One region of the Tardiphaga sp. GW822-FHT04G09 genome, then DNA from elsewhere that is predicted to be linked to it. Evidence: predicted binding sites of a transcription regulator. Region 1 holds the regulator's gene; each other region holds the start of a gene.

Region 1 (7,290 bases):
CATCATGCATGCGCAGGCGACCCGCATGGCACGACTGATCGACGATCTGCTGTCGCTGTCGCGCGTCGAACTGTCAGCGCATGTGCGGCCGGATACGCTGGTCGATATTCTCCCCATCATCCGCCAGGTCGGCGACGGCCTGGAGCCGCTCGCCAACGAGCGTAACGTCAAGATCGAGATGGAGCTGCCGGAGACGCCGGTATCCATCGCCGGCGATCGCGAGGAATTGCTGAGGCTGTTCGAGAACCTGATCGAGAACGCGCTGAAATACGGCGCGTCCGGCGGCAAGGTCGACGTGTCGCTGGTCACCGCATCGACGGCGGAAGGCGTGCCGGAAATCCGCGTCGCCGTGCGGGACTATGGCCCGGGCATCGCTCCCGAGCATCTGCCGCGCCTCACCGAACGTTTCTACCGCGTCGATGTCGGCGACAGCCGCGCGCAGGGCGGTACGGGCCTCGGCCTCTCGCTGGTGAAGCACATCCTGAACCGGCACCGCGGCCGGCTGCTGATCGAAAGCGTGCCGAAGAACGGCGCGACCTTCACCGCCGCCTTTCCGCAGGTGAAGACGCCGCCGGCGCCTCCCCCCGCTGCCGCGTCCTGACGCTTCAAGCTCCCTTCGTCCTGGTTGCTGTGTCCCCCCGTTACGAGCCGCCCTCGGGCGGTTTCGTATGGCTGCGCTTTGCCCGGACCGTCAAAAAAGCCCTGGCACGCGGTGCGTCATAGCGTCCGATCAGCCTCAATACCGTGCCCGCGACTGTCGTCTGCGCGCATGCTGGCGGGACCGAATTCCGCCTGCTGAAACATATTGTTAACCCCTGTGACGGTCGATTTTTGACGGTATTGCATGGCCCATAAGGGACGGCATTTTTGATGTCATTTGCGCGGTAAAACTATCGGTAATGACCAAAAACCAAGCATTTACAAATGCTTGGCGCTGTCATCCAAGTGTCACGGAACTATCATAAAAGCACAATCGACCACCCCTAAACGGGCGGCGTGAGCACCACTTGGCGCATTCGGCGTTATTGCTCACCAGATGGAGATAACCATGAAATTCCTGAAAACGATCGTCGTCGCCGGCCTGATGGCCGCCTCGACCTCGGCATTTGCCGCCGACATCACGGGCGCTGGAGCGACCTTCCCGTTCCCGGTCTATTCGAAGTGGGCCGACGCCTACAAGAAAGAGACCGGCAATGGTCTCAACTACCAGTCCATCGGTTCGGGCGCTGGCATCAAGCAGATCCAGGCCAAGACCGTGACCTTCGGCGCCACCGACGCGCCGCTCAAGGCTGAGCAGCTCGAGAAAGACGGCCTGGTTCAGTGGCCGATGGTGATGGGCGCCATCGTTCCTGTCGTGAATCTCGAAGGCATCGCATCGGGCGAGCTGGTTCTCTCCGGCGAAGTGCTCGGCGACATCTATCTCGGCAAGGTCACCAAGTGGGACGACGCTGCCATCGCCAAACTGAACCCGAAGCTGAAGCTGCCGTCGGCCGCCATCACCGTTGTTCGTCGTTCGGACGGTTCGGGCACCACCTTCAACTTCACCGACTATCTGTCGAAGGCCTCGGCTGAGTGGAAGACCAAGATCGGCACCGGTACCGCCGTCGAGTGGCCGGTTGGCGTTGGCGCCAAGGGCAACGAAGGCGTTGCTGGCAATGTCGGCCAGACCAAGAATGCCATCGGTTACGTGGAATATGCTTACGCCAAGCAGAACAAGCTGACCTATACCGGCATGATCAACAAGGCCGGCAAGACCGTGCAGCCGACCGTTGCAGCCTTCCAGGCCGCTGCGTCGAACGCCGACTGGGCCAAGGCTCCAGGCTACTACGTGATCCTCACCGACCAGCCGGGCGACGCTTCCTGGCCGATCACTGCCGCGACCTTCATCCTGATGCACAAGACCCCGGTCGATAAGGCTGCATCGGCTGAAGCCGTGAAGTTCTTCAAGTGGTCGTTCGAAAAGGGCGACAAGATGGCTGAGGAGCTCGACTACATTCCGATGCCGGAACCCGTCGTCAAGCTGATCGAAAAGACCTGGTCGGCTGACATCAAGAGCTGATCTGGTACGGGCGGAGGAGAGGGGCATCTCTCCTCCGCCTATTTTTTACCGAGCTGGATTTCTCTTCGCTGTTCGGACTTCGCGCCCTGACAGGCCCATCCAGGGCAGTGCGTTTTGGGTAATACAACAATACAGGGGACTGGCGTGGCAGACATGGCCGTACAGAGCTCACCGATGGACGCCACTGGACCTTATGACCGCGCAAAGGCGCTGAGCGCCTTCAAGGCCGGAGATCAGGCGTTCTATTGGATCACGCGCATCTCGGCGCTGTCCGTTCTGTTCATTCTCGGCGGCATCATCCTCTCGCTCATCGCCGGCGCATGGCCAGCGCTCCACGAATTCGGCTTCTCGTTCCTGACCACGCAGCGCTGGGCTCCGTCGGCTGATCCGCCGGTCCTTGGTGCGCTTGGCCCGATCTACGGCACCCTGATCACGTCGGTGATTGCCATGGGGATCGCCATTCCCGTCGGTCTCGGCATCGCGATCTTCCTCACCGAACTGTGCCCGCAATGGCTGCGTCGTCCGATCGGCATGGCGGTCGAGCTGCTCGCGGGCATTCCGTCGATCATCTACGGCATGTGGGGCTTCTTCGTGCTCGGCCCGTTCCTGGCCAACCATTTCCAGCCGTTCCTGATCGCGACCTTCGAAGGCGTGCCTGTGCTCGGCACCATTTTCGCCGGTCCGCCGTCCTATCTCTCGCTGTTCAACGCCGCGCTGATCCTGGCCATCATGGTGCTGCCCTTCATCACCTCGATCTCGGTCGATGTGTTCAAGACGGTGCCACCGGTGCTCAAGGAAGCGGCCTACGGCGTCGGCTGCACCACCTGGGAAGTCGTTCGCAACGTCGTCATCCCCTACACCCGCGTTGGTGTGATCGGCGGCATCATGCTGGCGCTCGGCCGCGCACTCGGTGAGACGATGGCGGTGACCTTCATCATCGGCAACTCGTTCCGCATCACCGGTTCGCTGTTCGGTCCAGGCACCACGATCTCGGCGGCGATCGCCTCCGAATTCGCGGAGAGCGACGGGTTGCATCAGTCCGGCCTCATCCTGCTCGGCCTGCTGCTGTTCGTGCTCACCTTCATGGTGCTTTCAGCCGCGCGTCTGATGCTGATGCGGCTTGAAAAGAAGGCGGGGAACTAAGTCATGAACCCGATTTACGCATCCCGCCGTCGCAATGACACGATTGTCCGCGGCCTCTGCATGGGTGCCGCCCTGTTCGGCGTCACCTGGCTCGCGCTGATCCTGTTCACGCTGTTCTATAACGGTCTCGCCGGCATCAGCCTGCAGATCTTCACCCAGAACACGCCGCCGCCCGGCTCCATGGAAGGCGGCCTGCTCAATGCCATCGTCGGTTCGGTCATCATGACTGTGATCGGCGTCGGCATCGGTGCGCCGCTCGGCCTGTTTGCCGGCACCTACCTCGCTGAATATGGCAAGCACGACAAGCTGACCTCGGTGATCCGCTTCATCAACGACGTGTTGCTGTCGGCCCCGTCCATCATCATCGGCCTGTTCGTCTATGGCGCGGTGGTGGTTCCGATGGGTGGCTTCTCGGCTCTCGCCGGTTCGCTGGCCCTCGCCGTGATCGTCATCCCCGTCGTGGTCCGTACCACCGAAGACATGCTCGGCCTCGTACCCAACCCGCTGCGTGAAGCGGCCTCGGCGCTCGGCCTGCCGCGCTCCCTGGTCATCAAGCGGATCGCCTATCGTGCAGCCCGGGCCGGTCTGATCACCGGCGTGCTGCTGGCGACGGCGCGTGTCGCCGGTGAAACGGCGCCGCTGCTGTTCACCGCGCTGAGCAACCAGTTCTTCAGCCTCGATCTCACCAAGACGATGGCCAACCTGCCGGTGACCATCAACAACTTCGTGCAGAGCCCCTACGAGTATTGGAAGCAGCTCGCCTGGAGCGGTGCCCTGATCATCACCTTGACCGTACTTGCCCTTAACATTGGCGCACGCATTCTCGGCGCCGAGAGGACAGCAAAATGAGTGAGCTTTCTGTGTCGTCTGGCGTTCCCTCCGTCTCGATGCCGCCGCCGGTCCTGCAGGGCGAGACCCGTCCCAAGGTCACCGTGCGCGACCTGAACTTCTATTACGGCGAACACCATGCCCTGAAGAAGATCAATCTGACGCTGATGGCGAACCGCGTGACCGCCTTCATCGGCCCGTCGGGCTGCGGCAAGTCCACGCTGCTGCGCATTTTCAACCGCATGTATGATCTGTATCCGGGCCAGCGCGCCGAAGGTCAGCTCATGCTCGATAACCAGAACATTCTGGATCCGAAGCTGGATCTCAACCTGCTGCGTGCCCGCGTCGGCATGGTATTCCAGAAGCCGACCCCGTTCCCGATGACGATTTACGAAAACATCGCCTTCGGTATCCGCCTCTATGAAAAGATCTCCAAGTCGGAGATGGACATCCGCGTCGAGAGGGCGCTTCGTGGCGGTGCGCTCTGGAACGAAGTCAAGGACAAGCTCAACGCGTCGGGCCTCAGCCTGTCGGGTGGTCAGCAGCAGCGTCTGTGCATCGCGCGCACCATCGCGGTTCGGCCGGAAGTGATCCTGTTCGACGAGCCGTGCTCGGCGCTCGATCCCATCTCGACCGCGAAGATCGAGGAGCTGATCGACGAGTTGAAGGATCAGTACACGATCGCGATCGTGACCCATAATATGCAGCAAGCCGCCCGCGTCTCCGATACCACGGCCTTCATGTATCTCGGCGAACTGATCGAGTTCGATCAGACCAACAAGATCTTCACGTCGCCGACCGATCGCCGTACCCAGGATTACATCACCGGCCGCTTCGGCTGACGCGACATGTTCGCGGGAGGATTTAGAGATGGCTTTTGAACACACCACCAAGGCATTCGACGACGATCTGCAGGATCTGACCCGTCTCGTTGCCGAGATGGGCGGCCTCGCTGAACGGCAGATCGTCGAATCCGTCGATGCGCTGATCCGCCGGGACGTCGCACTCGGCGCCCGCGTCGTCGCCGCCGATGCCGAGATCGACCAGTTGCAGCGCACGATCGAAGAACGTGCCGTGCTGACCATCGCCAAGCGCCAGCCCATGGCTGTCGACCTGCGCGAGATCGTCGGCGCGCTGCGCGTCGCCACCGATCTGGAGCGGATCGGCGATCTCTCCAAGAACATCGGCAAGCGCGTCAATGCACTCGACAGCGACTTCCACCCGCTGAAGCTGATCCGCGGTCTCGAGCACATGACCGACCTCGTGACCACCCAGGTCAAGTCGGTGCTCGACGCCTATGCCGCGCACGATCTGCCGGCAGCCATGACGGTGTGGAAGGGCGACGAGGAAATCGACGCCATCTGCACCTCGCTGTTCCGCGAACTCCTCACTTACATGATGGAAGATCCGCGCAACATCTCGTTCTGTATCCACCTGATGTTCTGCGCCAAGAACATCGAGCGGATCGGTGACCACGCCACCAATATCGCGGAAACCGTGTTCTACATGATCGAGGGTCAGCAGATGGTCGACAAACGTCCGAAGGGCGACATGACCAACTTCGCGAATACGCCGACGGCCTGAAGCATGATGCGGAAAAGGGGAAGCCGGTCTTCCGCTCGGATCATGATCTAGGGCTTGTCGGACGTCACTGAGGGTATTGATCAATATGGCAATGAACGCGCGCATTTTAGTGGTTGAAGACGAGGAAGCACTCACGACGCTCCTGCGCTACAACCTCGATGCCGAGGGCTACGACGTAGAAACCGTAGCTCGCGGCGACGATGCCGACACCCGCTTGAAGGAGCGTGTGCCGGATCTCGTGGTGCTCGACTGGATGCTGCCGGGTCTGTCCGGCATCGAACTGTGCCGCCGCCTGCGCGCACGGCCCGAAACCAAGGCACTGCCGATCATCATGCTGACGGCGCGTGGCGAAGAGAGCGAGCGTGTTCGCGGTCTTGCCACCGGTGCCGACGACTACATCGTCAAGCCATTCTCGGTGCCAGAGCTCCTGGCGCGTGTGAAGGGTCTGCTGCGGCGTGCCGCGCCGGAGCGTCTCGCCACTGTGCTCGCTTTCGGCGACATCGAACTCGACCGCGACAAGCGCCGCGTCGTGCGGTCCAGCCGTCCGATCGATCTCGGTCCGACCGAATATCGCCTGCTGGAGTTCTTCCTGGAACATCCGGGCCGCGTATTCAGCCGCGAGCAGTTGCTCGACAGCGTCTGGGGCCGTGACATCTATATCGATGAGCGCACCGTCGACGTGCATATCGGCCGCCTGCGCAAGCTGCTCAATCCCGCCGGTGAGCCGGACCCGATCCGCACCGTGCGCGGTGCCGGCTACGCACTGGATGACCGCTTCGACAAGGCGGCGGAGTAGGTTTCCGCCACGCGCAGGAATCGTAGGATGGGTAGAGCGTCTTCGCGAAACCCATCGTCCCATGCGCAGGACAGCGATGGGTTTCGCTACGCTCTACCCATCCTACGCGTCTGTGGAGCGTCGCTCTCACCCGATGCCCTCATGCTTCGCATGCGGAGACCGACGTCTCCCCGCCCGGCGAAGCGAGGCTTCGCTAGGCGAGGCAAGCAAGTGCCAAACGAAAAATGCCCGGCATCGCTGCCGGGCATTTGGCTTGATACGTCCAGTTCAGCGCGTCGGCTTCGGCACCGCGCGACGGCGGTCGCTGGCCGGCTGATAGGCGATGCGCGAGTGATGTGCGCAATAGGGAGCGCCGGCCAGCGCCTTGCCGCCGCAGAAGTAGAATTCGGGGCTCGACGGATCGCCGATCGGCCAATGGCACGTGGCTTCGTTGAGTTCGACCAGTGACAGGCGCTGGCTGATCGGCACGATATTGTCATAGGCGATCGGGTCGGGCTCGGCCTCGACTTCGTAATTATGGGCCAATGCCGTGTTGCCGCGGGCCATCGGGCGGGCGACGCGCACCATCTGCTGTGCCGGGCGCGCCTTGCGCTGCCGCGGAGCTGCCGAGGAGGGGCTCTTGGCGCGGCCGGACAGGCCGAGGCGGTGAACCTTGCCGATGACGGCGTTGCGGGTCACGTTACCGAGTTCCGCAGCGATCTGGCTGGCGGAGAGGCCGCCTTCCCAGAGTTTCTTCAACTGTTCGACGCGATCGTCGGTCCATGTCATTACCGTCATCGCCATTTTCCCTTCGTGAGCGCCAGCCTGACCGGGCAGCGCTGCGAGTTGAGACTTCAAAAATCCCTGCGGTCAGAATCCTTTAGCGCTCACCGGGCGCGAA
Region 2 (7,290 bases), on a different contig from region 1:
GCTGGCCTCATCCGCTAGCCGGCTGGCATCGCGCACCTGGGCGCCAATGCCCTCGGCCGAATGGGTGAATTTGTCGGCGGCCTGCGCGAAAGTGGTGGCGGTGGATTGCGCGGCGCTGCTGCGGTCGGCCAGTACATCGGTACGGGTTCGGATGGCGGAGAGAGTCGCCGCGGTCGATTCGGCGCCGCCGGCCACCGAGGTGGCCGCCCGCTCCAACTGCCGGATCAGGGCCCCCAGCTCGAGTTCCAGCAGCTCCAGGATGTCGCGGGCGGAATCGTTGTCGGAAGCAGCGGGCGCCTCGATTGGCGCAGCTTTGTCGGGGGCGAGTACCGGCACAGCCAGATCGGGCTGCTTCCTGCGGAACAGTCCAAATGCCATATTCAAATCTCGCGGATTGCAATCTATGCGGGTATTCTTGCACCCGAATGTGAAGTGAGGGTTAAGGATCGCAGTGGCGGCGATTTTGGCCTGCGAGATTTCGACGCATATTTTTGATTTTGCCGATCTCGCGGCCTATAACCCCGCGCCGCAGCCCTAAAGACACCAGACGATTCAAGAGAGACCGCATGGCCGGACATTCCCAATTCAAGAACATCATGCACCGCAAGGGCCGGCAGGATGCCCAGAAGTCCAAGCTGTTCAGCAAGCTGGCGCGCGAAATCACCGTCGCTGCCAAAATGGGGACGCCGGACCCGTCGATGAACGCCCGGCTGCGCTCTGCCGTGATCGCTGCCCGTCAGGAGAATATGCCGCGCGACAATATCGAGCGCGCGATCAAGAAGGCGATCGGCAGCGAAGGCGAGAACTATGACGAGATCCGCTACGAAGGCTACGGCCCCGGTGGCGTCGCCGTCATCGTCGAGGCGCTGACCGACAATCGCAATCGCGCTGCCTCCGACATCCGTTCTTACTTCACCAAATCCGGCGGTAATCTCGGTGAAACCGGCTCGGTGTCCTTCATGTTCGACCATGTCGGCGTAATCGAATATGACGCCGACAAGGCCTCTGCCGACGACATGCTCGAAGCTGCCATCGAGGCCGGCGCGGATGACGTGGTGTCGGGCGAGGGCGGCCATGAGGTCTATGCCTCGCAGGAGACGTTCCGCGATGTCGCCAAGGCGCTCGAAGCCAAATTCGGCGAAGCCCGCAAGGCCGCGGTGATCTGGAAACCGCAGAACACGCTCTCGGTCGATGACGAGACGGGCGAAAAGCTGATCAAGCTGATGGACCTCCTGAACGAGCATGACGACGTGCAGAACGTCTATGCGAACTTCGAGGTGTCCGACGCGCTGATGGCCAAGATGGGCGGCTGAGCAGGGGTTCAGCTTCCCTCTCTTTCCCTTGGGACGGCCGCGCGTTTCTATTTCGTTCCGTTCCGACCGGCGTTATTCCTGTGGGATGACACACCCTCCGATTCGCCCCCCTGTCCGCATCATCGGCATTGATCCGGGCCTGCGCCGCACCGGCTGGGGCGTGATCGAGATCGACGGCAACCGGCTGACCTATATCGGCTGCGGTTCGGTGGAGCCGCCGGACAGTTTGCCACTGGCGAGCCGGTTGCTTGGCATCCATGAGGGGCTCGCCAAGATCCTTGGCGATTTCCAGCCGGCCGAAGCTGCGGTGGAGCAGACCTTCGTCAACAAGGATGGCGTCGCGACGCTGAAGCTCGGCCAGGCGCGCGGCATCGCCATGATGACGCCGGCAATGTTCGGCATTGCCGTCGCGGAATACGCGCCTAATCAAGTGAAGAAGACTGTGGTCGGTGCGGGCCACGCCGACAAGAACCAGATCCAGGTGATGCTGAAGATTCTGCTGCCGAAGGCCGAGCCGAAATCGGCCGATGCCGCCGACGCGCTGGCCATCGCCATCACCCATGCGCATCACCGCCAGAGCATGGCACTGCGCCTCAAGGTCGTCGGCGCGTGATCGGCAAGCTCAAAGGCCTGATCGACAGCTATGGCGAGGACTACGTGATCCTCGATGTGCAGGGCGTCGGCTATCAGGTGCATTGTTCCGCACGCACGCTGCAGGCATTGCCGCAGGCGGGCGAAGCTGCGGTGCTCTCCATCGAAACCTATGTCCGCGAAGACCAGATCAAGCTGTTTGGCTTCCGCAGCGATATGGAGCGCGAATGGTTTCGGTTGCTGCAGACTGTGCAGGGCGTCGGCGCCAAGGTTGCGCTGGCCGTGCTCAGTACGCTGCCCCCGTCGGACCTCGCTAATGCCATTGCGCTGCGCGACAAGGCGGCCGTGGCGCGCACGCCGGGCGTCGGTCCTAAAGTGGCCGAGCGCATCGTCAGCGAGTTGAAGGACAAGGCTCCGGCCTTTGCGTCAGTAGATCCGGTGGTCGCGCAACTCGCCGGCGCGATGGACGACAACCGTGCGCCTGGCGCCGTCAGGGATGCGATCTCCGCGCTGGTCAATCTCGGCTATGGCCAGCCGCAGGCGGCGGCGGCCGTTGCTGCAGCATCGCGCAGCGCAGGCGAGGGCGCGGAAACAGCACAATTGATCAAACTCGGGCTGAAGGAACTGGCCAAGTGAGCCTTGCCAGGATCGCCCGTGTGATTGGCATTGTCGCGATCTTCGGTGTTGTCGGTTCGCTATCCGTGGCTGCGCTCGTGTCGTTACTGGTGGTCGGCCTCGGTGCGTCGATCCTTCAACTGATTTTCTCTGTCGCCGATCTCGATGGTTTCAGATCGCTTGTCTCGATTGCACTGTGGCTGCTGGCATTCGTCGCTGCATTGGCGGCGCTGCTGCCCTCGCTTGGTGCCGGCGTCGTCTTTGCGCTGTCTGCCGTCTATGCCGGGCAAAACACGATCTGGATGGCGTGGCTCGCCGCGGCTGTCGGCATTGCCGGATTCGTCGGTCTTGGAATGTTCATTCACCCCTCGAAATCCTCGGCAATAATCTTGCCCGGCGTTCGATCGCTCACGCAGGCGCTGTCGCTGTCGGTATTGCTCGCGAGCATTGCCGTGATTCCAGCCAGCCTGTGCTGGTGGTTCGCGCGACCGTTGCACCGTGGTAACGTCGCATCATGAACATCCCAACTGATCGCGTCATCACGCCCGAGCGCCGTTCCGATGATGTCGGCGACACGGCGTTGCGTCCCCAGTCGCTGTCCGACTTCGTCGGCCAGGCGCAGGCACGCGCCAACCTGCAGATATTCATCGATGCTGCGCGCAAGCGCGGCGAAGCGCTGGATCACACGCTGTTCGTCGGCCCGCCCGGCCTCGGCAAGACCACGCTCGCGCAGATCGTCGCGCGCGAACTCGGCGTTGGCTTTCGCGCCACATCGGGGCCGGTGATCGCCAAGGCGGGCGATCTCGCGGCGCTTCTCACCAATCTCGAGGAGCGCGATGTTCTCTTCATCGACGAGATTCATCGTCTCAGCCCTGCCGTGGAAGAAGTGCTCTATCCGGCGATGGAGGATTTTCAGCTCGACCTCATCATTGGCGAAGGCCCGGCCGCACGTTCGGTGAAGATCGAGCTGTCGAAATTCACACTCGTCGGTGCGACGACGCGCGCAGGCCTGCTGACAAATCCGCTGCGTGATCGCTTCGGCATTCCATTGCGGCTGAATTTCTACACCATCGACGAACTGGAAAAGATCGTCACCCGCGGCGCACGCGTGTTGCAGATCGGCATGACGCCGGAAGGGGCCAACGAGATCGCCCGCCGTGCCCGCGGCACGCCGCGTATCGCCGGGCGGCTGTTGCGCCGTGTGCGCGATTTCGCCTCCGCTGCGGACGCTGCCGCAATCGATCGCAAGATCGCGGATCATGCCCTGAGCGCGCTCGAAGTGGACAGTGCCGGCCTCGACGCCATGGATCGCCGCTATCTCACCACCATTGCCATGAATTACGGCGGCGGCCCGGTCGGCGTCGAGACCATGGCGGCTGCGCTCTCCGAGCCGCGGGATGCCATCGAAGACATCATCGAGCCCTATCTGATCCAGTGCGGCTATCTGCAGCGCACCCCGCGCGGGCGATTGCTCACCTCGCATGCATTCAAGCATCTCGGATTGAGTGAGCCAACGCGCGATGCGAGCCAGATCGGACTGTTTGGATCCAGCGACGAGGAGTGATCTGCGATGACTGACAAGATCATCGGCGTGGTAGCCGCGCTGATCCGTGACGATGTTGGACGCATGCTGGTGGTACGCAAACGTGGCACTGAGGCGTTCATGCAGCCGGGTGGCAAGCGCGATGCCGGCGAAGACGATCTAGCCGCGTTGGAGCGCGAGATCAGCGAAGAGCTGGGATGCCGAATGGTGCCGGGTTCTGCCCAAGCGCTCGGGCAGTTCAACAGCGTTGCCGCCAATGAGCCGGGCTGGCAGGTGCAGGCCAGCGTTTACGCGGTGAAGGTGGATGGCGCGATCGCGCCCCAGGCCGAGATCGCCGAAACGCTCTGGATTGATCCGGCCGCGCCTGAGGCGGTTATCCTTGCGCCATTGACGCGCGATCACCTCTTGCCACTCGCCTCTCACGGTTTCCCGCAATGACGGTTTCGGCGACCTCCCATCTCGACGGCACTATTGCCGACGGCATTCACCGCATGCAGGTGCGTGTCTATTACGAAGACACCGATTTCTCCGGCATCGTCTATCATGCCAATTATCTGCGTTTCATGGAGCGCGGGCGGACCAATTATCTGCGATTGCTCGGCGCCGACCAGCATGCGCTGTTCGCCGAAGCTGAGAGTGAGGCGCCGGGCTTCGCTTTCGTGGTGCGGGCGATGCAGCTCGATTTTCTCAAGCCGTCGCGCATGGACGATCTGCTCGACGTGCTGACCCGGCCGCTGGATGTGAAAGGCGCCTCGATCACGCTGCATCAGGAAGTCCGCCGCGGCGATGAGTTGCTGTTGGAAGCCAAGGTGAAGGTGGCCTTCGTGTCCGGTGGCCGCGCCAAACCGATTCCCAGGGCGTTGCGCATCGCCATGAAGGCCGATCAGATTTAGCAATCGCCCGATAGGCGAAACGGCGTCGACTCTGCGCAAGGTCCGGCTACACTCCCGGCACATCGCAAAGCCGAGGGTCCCATGTCGCGTCCACCGTTTCCGCCCTTCACCCGAGAGACCGCCGCCCAGAAGGCCCGCATGGCCGAAGACGCCTGGAATTCGCGCGATCCGGTGAAAGTGTCGCTCGCCTATACCGAGGATAGCGTCTGGCGCAATCGCGGCGAGTTCTTTCAGGGACGCCCGGCGATTGTCGAATTCCTCACCCGTAAATGGGCGAAAGAGCACGAATACCGGCTGATCAAGGATTTGTGGGCGTTCGACGGCAATCACATTGCCGTGCGCTTCCAGTATGAATGGCACGACGACGCCGGCAACTGGCATCGCTCCTATGGCAACGAGCAATGGGAGTTCGACGAGGCCGGTCTGATGCGTCGCCGCGAGGCGAGCATCAACGATGTGGCCATTGCCGAGAAGGATCGCCGCTTCCTGTGGCCGGCGCCGGGGCCGCGCCCCGCGGATGTGCCGGGTCTCGGCACCGACCCGTTCTGATCTCGTTCGGCAGGATTAGAGCGAGCCGCTATCGACCACGAATTCGACGCGCTCGGCGACGAAGCGTGAATGCGTGGCGCTCAGCGGCGTGCCGTCCGCATCCACGTCGATGGAATCGACGATCAGAATCGGACGCCCCAGCGCGACGCCAAGCCGTGTCGCATCAGTCGCATCGATGATTCCCGCGGTGACTTTCGTTGAGGCTCGGCGATAGTCCTTGATACCGTAATGCGCCAGCGCCTTGGTCATCGAGCGCACGCGCTCATAGATCTTGCCGAAATCCGGGAAGCGCTCGGCAGACAGCCAGTTGGTACCGATACAGATCGGTGTCTTGTCGGCGAGGCGTAGCGCCTCGATGCGGATCAACCGTGCACCGGTCTTGAGGCCAAGCTGCCGCGCCAGTTCACGTGTCGCGACGTCATCCCAGGCTCCGATCAGTTGCGCCTGTGGCTCGCGGCCGCCGGCGCCAGCGATTTCCGAGAAGCGCGTACGCGAGCGTAAGGGGTAGGCGAGTTTCGGCGCTTCCACATAAGTGCCGCTGCCGCGCTCGGCGCGCACGAGGCCGCGCTCGGCCAGCGTCGCCAGCGCGCGACGTACTGTATGTCGATTGACGCGGTAAAGCTCCGCCAGCTCCGTCTCGCCGGGCAATTTGTCGCCGGCCGGATAACGCCCGTCGGCGATGCCGCGCTCGATGCCGTCGGCAACGTGCCGCCAAAGTGCGACGCCTGTGGGCTTTTCCTGAATGGTCACAAAAGTCGGTCCCGGAATGATGTCGACCACGCATTAGCGAAAAATCGTGCCGCTGTCACGAAACGGTCATTGCCCCGGCCTATAAAGTTGTCTAGTAAATCATACAACTCGTTGCGGATCGCGGTGACCATGAGCACAGTTCCCTCGAATGACCAGCAGGCCCGGCGCCGTGAGGCGATGGGGGTGCTGGGGCACTCGCAGACGGCGGATATTGCCGGATATCTCGATGCGCTGGCCGTTCCGGCCCATGAACAATTGCGCCAGCCCGAAAATGGCCTGGTGATGCTGCGCGGCCGGATTGGCGGCGATGGCGCGCCGTTCAATCTCGGCGAGGCGACCGTGTCGCGCGCCGCCGTGCGGCTATCCAGCGGCGAGGTCGGTTTCGGCTACACGCTGGGCCGGGATAGCACGAAGGCACACCTGATCGCGCTGTGCGATGCGCTGATCCAGACCAGTGAATTTTCAGAAGCTGTCGAGACCAGGGTGCTGACGCCGCTGCGTGCGCGCGTCGTCGCCGCCGTCAGGCGCAAGGCCGCGGAGACGGCGGCAACCAAAGTCGATTTCTACACGCTCGTGCGCGGGGAGGGCTAATCATGACGACAGTTGCGGAAATGCCGGCCGGTTTCGCGGACAAGGTCCTTGCAGCGCAATCGACCTTCCGTTCGGTGATGGACGCGATGGCGCGTCCCGGCACCGTGCAGCGGATCCAGGCTGTTTCCGGCGTGCCTGCGCCAATGATGCGCGGGGCTGCGGCCATCGCGCTGACGCTGTTCGATCAGGATGCGCCGGTCTGGCTCGATGCCAAGCTGGCGGCGACGACGGATGTCGCCAAGTGGATCAAGTTTCACACCAGCGCGCCGGTCATCGCCGATCCCGCGGTGTGTGTCTTCGCCGTGGTGGCTGATGCTGCCGCGCTGCCGTCCTTCGAGCACTTTGCATTCGGCTCCGGCGAATATCCGGATCGCTCCACCACCATCATTCTGCAGGTCGCGAGCCTGACCGAAGGCCCGGCCTATGAGCTGCGTGGTCCCGGCAT
Region 3 (7,290 bases), on a different contig from region 1:
CCCGTAACCGGCGCTCAGTGAATCGCCCAGCACCACCAGTTTGACCGGTTTGGCGGCGCCGGCGACAGCCGCCTGTGCCGTGGCGCTGGGGATCGGAAGTGCGACCATTAGACCTGCCGCGAGAAGCCACATAAACGTGCGCAGCAGCCCCTCGACCGCCGCAAACGAAGTGCCATATGAAGCTGGCATGGATACTTTCATTGAAGCCTCATCATCGGCCGGCGTTTCGCCGGACACCATTTCAATCTCGAACATCAACCTCTCGCTCGGCACCGGCGCCGCGCGCGTGCATATCCTCAAGGATATCAGCCTGCGCGTCGGATCTGGTGAAGCGATCGGGCTGATTGGCCCGTCGGGCTCCGGCAAGTCCACGCTGCTGATGGTGATGGCGGGGCTGGAGCGTCCTGACTCAGGTCAGGTGGTGGTCAACGGTACCTCTTTCAATGATCTCGATGAGGACGGATTGGCGCGGTTTCGTGGCCGCCACGTCGGCATCGTCTTCCAGTCCTTTCACCTGATCCCGACCATGACGGCGCTGGAGAATGTCGCGGTACCGCTGGAGCTGGCGGGTCATCCGGATCCGACCGGCCGTGCGGCGCGCGAGCTGGAAGCAGTCGGTCTTGGCGCCCGTCTGCATCACTATCCAACCCAGCTCTCCGGCGGTGAACAGCAGCGCGTTGCGTTGGCCCGCGCATTGGCGCCGGACCCTGCGATCCTGGTTGCCGACGAGCCCACCGGCAATCTCGATGAATCCACTGGCGGCCAGATCGTTGATCTCCTGTTCGCGCAGCACGCCCAGCGCGGCATGACGTTGGTGCTGGTGACCCACGACCATACGCTGGCGCATCGCTGCGACCGCGTGGTGCGGCTGCGCTCCGGCCGGATCGATGGGCCCGCCACCGAGCGCAGCTGGGTCGAGACGGCCTGATCGCATGACCGTCATCACCGATACTGTTCCAAATAGTCGAGGCCCGTCGCTGGCGCTGCGTTACGCTTTCCGCGAGATGCGCAGTGGCCTGCGCGGCTTCTACGTTTTCATCGCCTGCATCGCGCTGGGCGTGATGGCCATCGCCGGCGTCGGCTCGGTCGCGGCAAGTCTCGGCGAGGGCGTGGCGCGCGAAGGCCGTACGCTGCTCGGCGGCGACGTGGCATTCTCGCTGATGCAGCGTGAGGCCAAGCCGGAAGAGCTCGCCTTCTTGCGCGCGCGCGGTGCAGTGTCGGTTGCAGCAACGCTGCGCGGCATGGCACGTGCGCCGGACGGCAATCTCGCGCTTATCGAGATCAAGGCCGTCGATAGCAGCTATCCCTTGCTCGGCAAGGCGACCCTGGCGCCGGACATGCCGATGAGCGATCTGCTCGCCGAACGCGACGGCGCCTATGGCGCCGCGACGGATACGACATTGATGGCCCGGCTCGGCCTCAAGGTCGGTGACCGCCTCACGGTCGGTAATGCGACGTTCCAGATTCGCAGCGAAATTTCAGCGGAGCCTGACAAGCTCGCGGGCGGTGTCGGTTTCGCGCCGCGGTTCCTCACCGGCGAGGACGCCCTGCGCGCCACCCAGCTTCTGCAGCCGGGCAGTCTGGTACGCTGGATCTATCGTGTTCGCCTGCCGGACACGGTTTCCGGCGATCGCGCTGCCAAGGCGCTGGCCGACGATGCGCGTGCCCAATTGCCGCAAGCCGGCTGGGAAATCCGTTCGCGCGACAACGCTTCGCCGCAGCTTGAGCGCACCATCACGCGATTCACCCAGTTCCTGACGCTGGTCGGCCTCGCGTCACTGCTGGTCGGCGGCGTCGGTGTCGCCAATGCCGTGAAGAGCCATATCGATCGCCGCCGCGACGTCATCGCGTCGTTGAAAGCGCTTGGCGCGACCGGCCGTGACGTGTTCGCGATCTATCTCACGCAGGTGCTGGTGCTGGCGGTGATCGGCTCGCTGATCGGCCTGGTGGTCGGTGCGTCCCTGCCGTTTGTCATTGTCGGCCTGTTCGGCAAGCTGCTGCCGCTGCCGGTGGTGCCGGCGCTTCATCTCGATGAGCTGGCGCTGTCGCTGCTGTACGGGCTGCTGACGGCGCTGGCCTTCGGCCTGTGGCCCCTGGCCCGCGTACACGACGTGCCGGTTGCGGCGCTGTTTCGTGATGCGGCGCTGACGGAATCGCACCGGCCGAAGCTGCGCTACATGCTCTGGATGGCTCTCGTGGTCGGGCTGCTGATTGCGGTGGTGGTCGGGCTCGCTTACGACAAGCGTGTCGCTGCCGTATTCGTGGTGTCGTCAATGGTCGTGTTCGCCTTGCTGCGCGGTATCGCCGGCGCATTGATGGGGTTTGCGCGCAAATTACCGCGGCCGAGTATGACCATGCTGCGGCTGGCCATTGCCAATATCTACCGGCCGGGCGCGCTGACGCCGTCGGTGGTGATGTCGCTCGGACTGGGCCTGACGGTGCTGGTGACCGTCACCCAGATCGACGGCAATCTGCGCCGGCAGTTCATGGCGGCGTTGCCGGAAAAGGCGCCTTCGTTCTATTTCATTGATATTCCCTCAACCGATGCCGACCGCTTCAGCGCGTTTCTCAAGGAGAAGCAGCCGCAGTCGATCGTCGAGGACGTGCCGATGTTGCGCGGCCGGATCGTCGCCGCACGCGGCGTCAAGGCGGAAGACCTCAAGCCTTCGTCCGACGCCGAATGGGTGCTGCAGAGCGACCGCGGCCTCAGTTACACCAATGAGGTGCCGCGCGGCTCCAAGCTGGTCGAAGGCGAATGGTGGGGGGCCGGCTATAGCGGGCCGCCACTGGTGTCGTTCGAGAAGAAGCTGGCCGATGGGCTCGGGCTCAAACTCGGCGACGAGGTCGTGGTCAACGTGCTCGGCCGCGATATTACCGCCAGGATCGGCAACATGCGGTCTGTCGACTGGCAGAGCCTCGGCATCAATTTCGTGCTGGTGTTCTCGCCCAATACCTTCCGCGGTGCGCCGCATACCCATATCGCCACGCTGACGGAACCGAAGTCCGATCCGTCCCAGGATGCCGGTCTGGTCAAGGCGGTCGCCGACGCATTCCCGATGATCACCACCGTGCGGGTCCGGGAAGCGCTCGATACCGTGGGATCGGTTGTCACAAACCTTGTACTGGCGATCCGGGGTACCAGCGCAGTGACGTTGCTGTCGGCGATCCTTGTGCTCGGTGGCGCGCTGGCCGCCGGCCACCGGCATCGCGTTTACGACGCTGTGATCCTCAAGACCCTCGGTGCCACGCGCGCGCGGCTGTTGGGTGCCTATGCACTTGAATATCTCATGATTGGCCTGGCCACGGCGGTGTTTGGCGTCATCGCCGGCTCAGTGGCGGCGTGGCTGATCGTCACGCGTCTTATGACGCTGAGTTTCGTCTGGCAGGCAGGTAGCGCGGCAGGTGTGGTTCTGGCGGCGCTAATTGTCACAGTCGGGCTGGGTCTGGCGGGTACGCTGGTAGCCTTGAATCAGAAGCCTGCCACCGTGTTGCGTAATTTGTGACCCGTTTTGACACGAAGCAGCCCTTTGGGCGGGCTGATTCGTGCAGAAAGGCTGCGAAACCGCCAAGCTTGCGTCAGGCTGAAAGTTTAGCGGGATGCCTGAATGCAAATCGGAGCGACATTCCGCCACGCGTGGAAGCTTGCAGCGAATGTGTTAGTTTACCACATACCCTTTGGGTCAGACGTCGAACGCAGATGACATCGATTTTTTATGAAATCGAATTTAGTGTCAGGGGCGTAGATATCTGGGATACAATTCGAACCGGCGACGCGAACCCTTTGCGATCAGCCGGACAACATCGAGGTTTCGACCATGTCGGATCTAGACCGTAACTATGCTTCCCCCTTCGGCCGGGTCGGCGCGCGCGATGCCGCTGCCGTGGACGCCGGACTGCGCTCCTACATGCTGCGCATCTACAACTACATGTCGATCGGTCTGGCCATCACCGGCCTGGCTGCTCTTGGTGTATACATGGCAGCCGTGACCACGGACCCCTCGGGCGCCGCGGCCCGGATCGGTAGCTCCTACCTGACACCGTTCGGCTACGCGATGTTCGTGAGCCCCCTGAAGTGGGTGTTCATCCTGGCGCCGCTGGTCATGGTGTTCGCCATCTCGTTCGGCATCAACCGGCTGAAGCCGGCCACCGCGCAGTTGCTGTTCTGGGCTTTCTCGGCTCTGATGGGCATCTCGCTGTCGTCGATCTTCCTGGTGTACACGCACACCTCGATCGTGCGGGTGTTCTTCATCACCGCAGCCTCGTTCGGTGCGCTGAGCCTCTATGGCTACACCACCAAGCGTGACATGACGGGCATGGGCTCGTTCCTGCTGATGGGCCTGTTCGGCATCATCATCGCGAGCCTCGTGAATGTCTTCGTGGCGTCGTCGATGCTGCAGTTCATCGTGTCGGTTGTCGGCGTGCTGATCTTCGCCGGCCTCACCGCCTACGATACCCAGCGCCTGAAGAACGACTACATCTACGGTTACGCCTCGCAGGGCGGCGATATTGCCGAGCGCGCGGCGATCACCGGCGCCCTGTCGCTCTACCTGAACTTCATCAACCTGTTCACGCTGCTGCTGCAGCTGCTCGGACAGCGCGAATAAGCCTCGGAACATAGAGGAGATCTTAGCCCCGGCCGAAAGGTCGGGGCTTTTCTTTTGGACGGAGCAAAAATAGTCTTCGTGCCATGTCCGATATCGAAATCAGGCCCGCCACGGCGGCAGATCTGCCCGCAATCACTGCGATCTATGACGAAGCGGTGCAATTCGGCACGGCCACCTTCGAACTGCTCTCGCCAGATCTGGCCGAGATGACGCGCCGTTTCGAGGCGCTGATCGACGGTGGCTATCCCTATCTGGTGGCTGCACAGGAGAACCAGATCGTCGGCTATGCCTATGCCAGCGCGCATCGCCCACGACCGGCCTATCGCTTCACCGTCGAGAATTCGATCTATCTCGATCCGAAAGCCCAGCGGCGGGGCATTGGCGGCAAGCTACTGGCGCGGCTGATTGCCGAATGCGAGAGCCGCGGCTATCGCCAGATGGTCGCCGTGATCGGCGACAGCGCCAATGCCGGCTCCATCGCGGTTCACCGCAATGCCGGCTTCCAGATGATCGGAGTGCATCCCGACGTCGGCTTCAAATTCGACCGCTGGCTCGACACCGTCTCGATGCAGCTTGCGCTGGGCGACGGAGCCCGCACGCTACCTTGACGATTCGCGAATCGATTTAGACCACCGCCAGCTTGCGGTCGATCACCAGCAGCACGCGGTCGAGTTCGTGCCCCCGGCGCAGAATCAGGCCACCAGCTGAAATCACGCTGTACATGCCCTGCTTGCGCGCCAATCGCGGATCTTTCTCGATGCGGTATAGCGGCACTTCCGACGAGCGGCGAAACACCGAGAACACCGCGCGGTCGCGCAGGAAGTCGATGGCGTAATCGCGCCACTCGCCGTCAGAGACCATACGGCCATACAGGTTGAGGATGCGGCTGAGCTCAAGGCGATTGAAGCTGACGACGGGCGCGGCGGCGGCAGGGCCCGTCGCCGCGCGATTCTCGCTGGGGTCGGTATCTCCCGGAATCACAGTCATGCGGCGCCTCCTGTCACATCCCCGACATGATCGCGCTGACCGCAGTCCTCTGCAAGGGCCGATCCGCGAGCTTGATGGTAGAAATTTGCCGTCACGGGAACGTCAGTCGAATCTTATTGCCGCCAAACTTTGGCCCATCGGGCGCCCTTCTGGATTGCGACAAGAAGCTACTGCGTCGGGTCCGGTTCTTCCGGTCTCGGATTCCTCAGCCCCCAGCCCCCCGCGGTCGTTGGGATCGGACCCTGCGCAGGAAGTTAATCCCCACTGGGCCAACGCAAGTTGGTCCTTTTCTTTTTGGTGGATGCACTCTGTTATTTCCGGGGCGCGGTGTGGTCAGCAAGGGCGACGAAAGCGCGAACCCGGCCAATCGTCTGGAGCCCGACACGTCTGATGCCGTCCTGCGCCAAGCGGGACTATGGTGCGATGCCGATTCTATTACTTCGAGATTCCGGGGTAGCGCGCAGCCGTCGCTGCGTTCACCCTTGGACACTCCAGTAGGAGCGTCGGGGAATGACGAGATCGTTGATGACGAGAGATTACAACTACTGCAGCGACGTATAGGCTGCGCCGCGCATCGCGCCGGGCTTGTCGCGCGTGCCGTCCTGCACATAGACGACGGCAGCATCGACGCCATCCCTGGAGATGTTCTCCAGCGGCAGCGTCCAGTTGGCGGCGTTGCCCGTCCAGTCGCCGACCTTCAGCCAGTTTCGAACGACGTTGTAATAGGTTAGTTGCTTGCCGCGATTCTCGCCGCGACCGATCGTGATCGGCACGGCTTTCGACACCGAGCAAATCCAGACTTCGCCATGCGCCGTATCCGACGCAGTGGTCGATGCGGCAACAGACACGTTGACGTGTTTGCCCGAGACCGACATCGACACCGGCACCGTCATCACGGTGCCTCTCTTGGTTTCGCTGATCGCGCCCTGGATACGATCGACATCGCTGCCGATCACCTGAGTGGCGCCGTTGACGACGACTTGTGGCGTGTAGACGTCGCGATCGCCGCGCATCTGCGAATAGGCTTTTTGACGCGCACTGAAACGCGAGTCGGCCAGTGTGTCCTTCCAGCCCAAGTAGTCCCAGTAATCGATCGGCATACTCAATGCGATCACGGACGGGTCCTTGGAAAGGTCACCGATGATCTTGTCTGCGGGCGGGCAGGACGAGCAACCTTGCGAGGTAAACAGCTCCAGCACAGCCCGGGGCTGGGCCAGCGCGCTACCGCTTGCTGCAATGGCAGCGCACACGCCAAGTGCGCCGGTCCACTGCGATATGCCGCCAAAGGGTTTCATGAGGTTTTGCCACGCTCGAGGTGGGACACATAACAGGCGGTGTCGCACATTGGTGTCGCTAACACATTCATGCCCTCAAACACCAGAAGGCGGCCTTTCATAGGCCGCCTTCTGTTCACTAGCCACTCACTTCGCAGTGAGGCACTACGTCACACCCACGTGCGGGCGTCAGGCTGCGAGTTGACGCAGCACGTAATGCAGAATGCCGCCGTTGCGGTAGTATTCGAGTTCGTCGAGCGTATCGATGCGGCAGAGCAGGGTTTCCTTGTGCAGCGAGCCGTCGGCCGACACGATTTCAGCGGTGAGCTGCTGGCGGGGCTTCAGGTCGCCCTGGAGGCCACGGATGGTGACCTTCTCATCGCCCTTGAGACCCAGCTTCTTCCACGACGAACCGTTCTCGAAGG

Evidence for each region. The regulator PhoB, encoded in region 1, activates phosphate uptake and scavenging genes when phosphate is short. The targets are predictions, from matches to a motif close to TGTCATNNANCTGTCAT.
Region 2: a site for PhoB is predicted at 6,308-6,324, ahead of phnF (phosphonate metabolism transcriptional regulator PhnF). Genes of this name have one in related genera too.
Region 3: a site for PhoB is predicted at 5,603-5,619, ahead of AC1RLZ_RS09520 (DUF2794 domain-containing protein). Genes of this name have one in related genera too.

What each region holds. Positions count from the first base shown of each region.
Region 1 covers NZ_JBXAMO010000014.1:116,023-123,312, reverse strand. Annotated here, with positions in the region: gene AC1RLZ_RS21740 (ATP-binding protein) at 1-601, shown strand, start outside; gene pstS (phosphate ABC transporter substrate-binding protein PstS) at 1,049-2,059, shown strand; gene pstC (phosphate ABC transporter permease subunit PstC) at 2,204-3,202, shown strand; gene pstA (phosphate ABC transporter permease PstA) at 3,206-4,051, shown strand; gene pstB (phosphate ABC transporter ATP-binding protein PstB) at 4,048-4,872, shown strand; gene phoU (phosphate signaling complex protein PhoU) at 4,901-5,614, shown strand; gene phoB (phosphate regulon transcriptional regulator PhoB) at 5,706-6,410, shown strand; gene AC1RLZ_RS21705 (GcrA family cell cycle regulator) at 6,678-7,187, opposite strand.
Region 2 covers NZ_JBXAMO010000003.1:209,038-216,327, forward strand. Annotated here, with positions in the region: gene AC1RLZ_RS07700 (methyl-accepting chemotaxis protein) at 1-378, opposite strand, end outside; gene AC1RLZ_RS07705 (YebC/PmpR family DNA-binding transcriptional regulator) at 567-1,313, shown strand; gene ruvC (crossover junction endodeoxyribonuclease RuvC) at 1,399-1,926, shown strand; gene ruvA (Holliday junction branch migration protein RuvA) at 1,923-2,540, shown strand; gene AC1RLZ_RS07720 (hypothetical protein) at 2,537-3,037, shown strand; gene ruvB (Holliday junction branch migration DNA helicase RuvB) at 3,034-4,083, shown strand; gene AC1RLZ_RS07730 (NUDIX hydrolase) at 4,090-4,500, shown strand; gene ybgC (tol-pal system-associated acyl-CoA thioesterase) at 4,497-4,955, shown strand; gene AC1RLZ_RS07740 (nuclear transport factor 2 family protein) at 5,037-5,504, shown strand; gene phnF (phosphonate metabolism transcriptional regulator PhnF) at 5,520-6,254, opposite strand; gene phnG (phosphonate C-P lyase system protein PhnG) at 6,384-6,845, shown strand; gene phnH (phosphonate C-P lyase system protein PhnH) at 6,848-7,290, shown strand, end outside.
Region 3 covers NZ_JBXAMO010000004.1:77,119-84,408, forward strand. Annotated here, with positions in the region: gene AC1RLZ_RS09495 (arylesterase) at 1-189, opposite strand, end outside; gene AC1RLZ_RS09500 (ABC transporter ATP-binding protein) at 188-928, shown strand; gene AC1RLZ_RS09505 (ABC transporter permease) at 933-3,503, shown strand; gene AC1RLZ_RS09510 (Bax inhibitor-1/YccA family protein) at 3,816-4,604, shown strand; gene AC1RLZ_RS09515 (GNAT family N-acetyltransferase) at 4,688-5,212, shown strand; gene AC1RLZ_RS09520 (DUF2794 domain-containing protein) at 5,229-5,591, opposite strand; gene AC1RLZ_RS09525 (DUF1223 domain-containing protein) at 6,134-6,886, opposite strand; gene acnA (aconitate hydratase AcnA) at 7,055-7,290, opposite strand, start outside.